DNA from 2 places in the Pseudomonas sp. ASL8 genome. Region 2 is predicted to be linked to the other one. Evidence: predicted binding sites of a transcription regulator. Region 2 holds the regulator's gene; the other holds the start of a gene.
The links. Region 2 encodes FliA, which starts transcription of late flagellar genes. Its sites were predicted from a motif close to CTAAAGTTTNNNNNNNNNNNGCCGNTAA; they were not measured.

Region 1: a site for FliA is predicted at 2,133-2,160, ahead of AC1MEA_RS24240 (methyl-accepting chemotaxis protein). Genes of this name have one in related genera too.

What each region holds. Positions count from the first base shown of each region.
Region 1 covers NZ_CM155278.1:5,295,686-5,299,101, reverse strand. The annotation lists gene AC1MEA_RS24245 (branched-chain amino acid aminotransferase) at 1-326, shown strand, start outside; gene AC1MEA_RS24240 (methyl-accepting chemotaxis protein) at 472-2,037, opposite strand; gene selD (selenide, water dikinase SelD) at 2,419-3,416, shown strand, end outside.
Region 2 covers NZ_CM155278.1:5,560,344-5,563,759, forward strand. The annotation lists gene AC1MEA_RS25500 (protein phosphatase CheZ) at 1-357, opposite strand, end outside; gene AC1MEA_RS25505 (chemotaxis response regulator CheY) at 377-751, opposite strand; gene fliA (RNA polymerase sigma factor FliA) at 1,015-1,755, opposite strand; gene fleN (flagellar synthesis regulator FleN) at 1,752-2,585, opposite strand; gene flhF (flagellar biosynthesis GTPase FlhF) at 2,697-3,416, opposite strand, start outside.

The DNA of each region.
Region 1 (3,416 bases), 260 kb from region 2:
ATGATGAGTTCATTACACCGAAGTCGCCTTCGGTATTGCCAGGCATTACCCGCTTGTCGTTGATCGAGCTGGCGCAGACTCGCCTGGGCCTGAAAGTTATCGAGGGCGATGTGTTTATCGACCGCATTGATGAGTTCAAGGAAGCTGGCGCCTGCGGTACGGCTGCGGTGATTACACCGATTGGCGGTATCGAATACCAGGATAAGTTACACGTGTTCTACAGTGAAGAAGAAGTAGGGCCCGTGACTCAACGGCTCTATAACGAACTCACGGGCGTGCAAACAGGCGATATCGAAGCGCCAGAAGGCTGGATCGTGAAAGTCTGATAACAGGCCCGGCATACACTGTATTGGCTCATCCACCCGGCTAAAAAAGGTGGATGAGCACCGGCATTTATCGCCGGACAGTGAGGCCTGCAAAGGACGAGGTCATTTTATAGACCTCTCCCACACACGGTGTTCCTGCAACGGGTCACCTGTTAAACCGTTCAACCAGCGCGCGCAAACCACGAGATGTACTTTCCAGTTCGTTGCCACGCATCACGGCTGCCTGTGCATTGCTCGCTGTTTTCTCAACGGTCCCTGCGACATTGTTGATTTGCCGGGCTATGTCTTCAGCGACATGGGCTTGCTCTTCTGAAGCCGCTGCCATTTGATGGCTCATGCTGCTGATGCGCTCAACGGCCTCACGGATGCCCTGGAGCGCCTCTTGCGCCTCAATGACCTGCAGAACACCGTGGTCAGCCTCGTTGATGCCCAACCTGGCGATGCTGACAGCCTCATCGGCACCCTTTTTCAGGGTTTCAATGACGCGTTGAATTTGCTGGGTTGATTCGCGGGTTTTGCCGGCCAGGGCGCGGACCTCATCGGCGACTACTGCAAAGCCCCGACCCTGTTCACCCGCTCTGGCCGCTTCAATGGCGGCGTTGAGGGCAAGCAGGTTGGTTTGATCGGCAATGGATTGAATCATCCCGGCAGCGCTCATGATCTGCTGGGTTTCGTTGGCCAGGTTATCCACGGCGTTGCTGATGTTGGTCACAGTGCTTGCCAGCAGTTGAATGGCTTCTCTGGACGTCCCGGCCACTTCGTCAGCCCGTTGAGCCAGTTCATGTGCTGTTTGTGCCTCATGTGCGGTGTGTTGCACATGACTGGACACCTCGTTGATCGACGCAGCCATTTGAGTCATGGCGGCGGCCGTCATGTCAGTTTCGGCTCTTTGCTCAAGCAAAGCCTGTTCAGTCTGGCTGGAAAGCAGTGAGGAATGTGCAGCCGCCTCGGACACTTGGGCCGCGAGATCGCTCAGGCGCGTGAGGGCGGTCTTGAGCCGGGCGTCTTCACTGATCAATATCATCTCCAGCTGCGCCGACGGACCATATGCGTCGCTATAGGTGAGCGCGCTCACCGGGTCTGTAAACGCGTCAGGGGCGCTTTCAATGATGTGCTTTAGTTGATGCCCGATCCGTTTATATGACCATGCACCAACGATTAAAAATAACCCGACGGTCACGGCGTGGGCTATCGGACTGGGCAGGTAATTAGCGGCGCCAATAGCGAGAACGGCGGCGCTCGCGGGGACAAGCATTTGACCGGTAAAAGCCGCCAGGTGATGTTTTTTTGAAACGGCATTTTTACCGGCTCGCAACCGCTCATACAACCGATGTGCGCGGTCTATCTGCTGCCGTGTCGGCTTGACCCTGACGGACTCATAACCGACTAACTTACCCTCTTCAAGAATAGGGGTTACGTACGCGCTGACCCAATAAAAATCTCCGTTCTTACAGCGATTTTTTACAACGCCCATCCAGCTTTTTCCCGCTTTCAAATAACGCCACATCAGCGCAAAAACAGCAGGAGGCATATCGGGGTGGCGCACCAGGTTGTGAGGGCTACCGATCAGCTCTGCTTGAGAGTAACCGCTTATCTGGGCGAATTCGCTATTGCAATAAGTGATTTTTCCGCTGGTATCAGTTGCTGAAATAAGGCGTTGTTGAACAGGAAATATCTGCTCTACGGCAGTGATGGAGCGGGCAGTTCGCACGGGCAGTGTGTCCAAAAAATATGGGTCTGTAATAGTGTAAAGCTACACGCTTTCAGAGTGATCCCCTAACGAATACTCGTGCTGAGTACATACCTGTAACTGCGCCGTGGCGGTCAGCTGTAGTTAGGCATTCAACAAAAAGCTCTGGAGGCGCATCGACTTTCAAAGATGGCTATTTGATACTTTCGTGCCGGTATTGTTTATCCGGCTGAGTATTTTTACAATAAGGCATCAAGGCCGTCAGGAGGGTGTTGAACTTTTTCTTCAGAGAAAAGCTCAAACTTGAATTTTGGCCAATATACAGTGTGGGAGGAATGTAAGCGCCTACCTCGCTTGGCCGCTCTGTTAGAATCGGGGCACTTGATATTCAGAGGTGCACAGATGAGCTCGCCGATTCGCCTTACCCAGTACAGTCACGGTGCAGGTTGCGGCTGCAAGATCTCTCCACAGGTGCTGGAGGTGATTCTGGCCGGCAGTGGTGCACAGAACCTTGATCCAAAGCTCTGGGTTGGCAATGCATCGCGCGACGACGCGGCGGTGTACGCCATCGATGAGGAGCGCGGTGTGGTGTCGACCACCGACTTCTTCATGCCTATCGTGGATGATCCGTACGATTTCGGGCGGATTGCGGCCACTAATGCCATCAGCGATATCTACGCCATGGGCGGTGATCCGTTGATGGCGATTGCGATTCTGGGCTGGCCGGTCAATGTGCTGGCGCCGGAAGTTGCCCGTGAAGTGATTCGCGGCGGGCGTGCAGCCTGTGATGCTGCGGGCATCCCGCTGGCGGGTGGGCATTCGATCGATACGCCGGAGCCTATTTTTGGTCTGGCAGTGACGGGATTGGTCGAGAAGCGTTTCATGAAGCGCAATGACACCGCGACCGAAGGCTGCAAGCTCTATCTGACCAAGCCGTTGGGCATCGGTATTCTCACCACGGCCGAGAAGAAGGGTGTGTTGCGCGCAGAGGATCAAGGGGTGGCGCGCGACATGATGTGTGCACTGAATAAGCCGGGTAGCCGTTTCGGGAAGCTGCAGGGGGTCAAGGCGATGACCGATGTCACCGGTTTTGGCCTGCTCGGCCATTTGGTGGAAATGGCCGACGGTAGCCAGCTGACAGCGCGCCTCGATTTTGCCGCCGTGCCGCGTCTGGCCAGTGTCGATTTCTATCTTGAGCAGGGCTGCGTCCCGGGTGGAACCCACCGTAATTTCGACAGTTACGGCGAGCGCATCACCGCACTGACACAGATGCAGAAGTTGCTGCTGTGTGATCCGCAAACCAGTGGCGGTCTGTTGGTTGCCGTCGAGGAGGGGGAGCAAGCGAATTTCCTCGCACTGTCCTCTGAACTCGGCCTGGAACTGTCAGTAATCGGCGAATT
Region 2 (3,416 bases):
GGCGCCAACTCCGTTCACCAACGGTGTACTGAGTTCCACCAGATCCATGGTGCGGTTGGCCGCTGCCTCAGTCAGCCTGACCACATAGGACAGCCGCTCGGTAGCATCATTGATCTGCGAGACTTCTTCGGCTTGCGGCGTGTTCGGGTCAATCTGAAAGTTGACGATCGCACTGTGCAGTTCGCGGGTAAGTTTGCCGACTTCTTGATACAGGCCGCTGTCGCGGGCCTTGTTAAGCTCGTTAATCAGTTGCGCCGCATCGCCGAACCGGCCCTTTTCAAGGCTATCGACCAACTCGTGTGCGTGTTTTTTCAGGGTCGACTCAAAGTCGCCCGATGACGATTCTGTGTGCTCCATAGAGCCCTCGCGGCAAACATCAGCTATTGACGCGCTCGAAGATCTTTTCGATCTTTTCTTTCAGCACTTGAGCCGTGAAAGGCTTGACCACATAACCGTTCACACCAGCCTGAGCGGCTTCGATGATCTGATCACGCTTGGCTTCAGCCGTTACCATCAACACCGGTAGATGCTTGAGGCGTTCATCTGCACGCACATGACGCAACAGATCGATGCCGGACATGCCAGGCATGTTCCAGTCAGTCACCAAAAAGTCGAAGCTCCCGCTTTGCAGCATCGGCAACGCGGTAGTCCCGTCATCCGCTTCAGCCGTATTGGTAAACCCCAGGTCACGCAACAGGTTTTTTATGATCCGCCGCATCGTTGAGAAGTCATCAACGATGAGGATTTTCATGTTCTTGTTCAATTCGACCTCCAAGCAGTCTTTAACGCATTCAGCACCTGAATACGCTGTTCAATCAAAAACCGGCGCAGCACACAACGGCTGCACGAAAACGACGACGAGCTTGGTAAATCAACAGGTCGGGACGCTGGCACAGCAGGCTTTACAGGACCCTGACTGACCGGCTCCTGCCTAGTCTTATCTTCTTCGCACGCAACGCTTTGCACAGCCGGCCTGCAGATAGCGCGAAACCACCAAGGGCCACGCACTGTCTGTCAACGCGCTCGCCATTCCCCCAAACGCCCTCGCAAACGAGCTGCGCACTGGCTGTGTAACTGGCTGACCCGCGACTCGCTGACCCCCAACACTTCACCAATTTCCTTGAGGTTCAGCTCCTCGTCGTAGTACAGCGCCAATACCAGTCGCTCACGCTCCGGCAAATTGGCTATCGCATCTGCCAACGCGGCCTGGAAGCGTTCATCTTCCAGATCGCGCGACGGCTCAAGGTGAGCGCTTGCGCCGTCCTCGTGCAGCCCTTCATGTTCGCCGTCCTGCAACAGATCGTCGAAACTGAACAGTCGGCTGCCCAAGGTGTCATTCAAAATCCCGTAATAATCATCGAGACTCAATTGGAGTTCGGCCGCAACTTCGTGATCTTTAGCGTCACGACCGGTTTTAGCTTCAATTGCCCGAATTGCGTCACTGACCATGCGTGTATTGCGATGCACCGAACGCGGGGCCCAATCGCCCTTGCGCACTTCATCGAGCATGGCGCCACGAATACGAATCCCGGCATAGGTCTCGAAACTCGCACCCTTGGTGGCGTCGTACTTGGTCGAGACTTCCAGCAGGCCAATCATGCCTGCCTGGATCAGGTCCTCGACCTGCACACTGGCTGGCAAACGCGCCAGCAGGTGATAAGCGATGCGTTTGACCAGCGGCGCATAACGCTCGATCAGCTCGTACTGGGAGTCTTTTGACGCCTTGCTGTACATGCGATAGCCGCTGGCTGTCATAGCACCGGTCCTGCACTCGCTGGATGTACGAGCCGCTCAACGAAAAATTCCAGATGCCCGCGCGGGTTGGCCGGCAACGGCCACGTGTCGACTTTCTGCGCGATGGCTTTGAATGCCAGGGAGCACTTCGAGCGCGGGAACGCTTCATACACAGCGCGCTGCTTCTGCACGGCTTTGCGCACGCATTCGTCGTAAGGCACGGCGCCGACGTATTGTAGGGCGACATCCAGGAAGCGATCAGTGACCTTGGTCAACTTGGCGAACAGATTGCGGCCTTCCTGAGGGCTTTGTGCCATGTTGGCAAGCACCCGGAAGCGGTTCATCCCGTAATCGCGGTTGAGCAGCTTGATCAGCGCGTAAGCGTCGGTGATCGAGGTCGGCTCATCACACACCACCAGCAATACTTCCTGGGCAGCGCGCACGAAGCTGACGACCGATTCACCGATGCCCGCGGCTGTGTCAATCACCAGCACATCGAGGTTATCGCCGATATCACTGAACGCCTGGATCAGCCCGGCATGCTGTGCTGGCGTCAGGTGAACCATGCTCTGGGTGCCGGACGCAGCCGGCACGATACGAATCCCGCCTGGGCCCTGAAGCAGCACGTCGCGAAGCTCGCAGCGTCCTTCGATAACGTCGGCGAGGGTACGTTTGGGGGTCAAGCCGAGTAACACATCGACATTAGCCAGACCCAGGTCGGCATCCAGCAGCATGACGCGCCGACCGAGCTCAGCCAGAGCCAGTGATAGATTCACTGACACGTTGGTCTTGCCGACGCCACCTTTGCCACCGGTCACCGCGATAACCTGTACGGGATGCATGCTGCCCATGTTATTTCTTTACCTTGTGTTGCTTAGACCGAGGCCACATTACTGACTGCGAGTTCGTTGAGAGAACAAAGCAAGGCAGACCATGATGTAGGTACATTCCAGTGTCTTGCTTTACCCAACCCTTTTGTTCGGGCTGTGATAAAGATCCGCGAACATATCCGCCATAGCTTCCTCGCTCGGCTCTTCCTGCATTTGCACACTGACCGCTCGACTCACCAATTGGTGCCGGCGCGGCAAGTGCAAATCATCCGGTATCCGTGGCCCATCCGTCAGATAGGCCACCGGTAATTCATGACTGATTGCCAGGCTTAACACCTCACCCAAGCTGGCGGTTTCATCCAGCTTGGTGAGAATGCAGCCGGCCAGACCGCAGCGTTTGTAGCTGTGGTATGCCGCAGTAAGGACCTGTTTCTGGCTGGTTGTTGCCAGCACCAGATAATTACGCGCCTTGATACCACGCCCGGCGAGGCTTTCCAGCTGCAGACGCAGTGCTGGATCGCTGGCCTGCAGGCCGGCGGTGTCGATCAAGACCACGCGCTTGCGTACCAATGGCTCTAGCGCCTGGCCAAGCGACTGGCCCGGATCGATATGAGTGACCGGCACATTGAGAATACGTCCCAGGGTTTTCAGTTGTTCCTGGGCACCAATCCGATAGCTGTCCATGCTCACCAGTGCAATATTTTGCGGACCATATTTCAAGACATACCGCGCGGCCAGTTTCGCCAGCGTCGTGGTCTTGCCCATGCCGGCCGGACCGACCATGGCGATCACCCCACCCTCTTCCAGAGGTTCGACGTCGGGCGTCACGATCATCCGTGCCAGGTGGGCCAG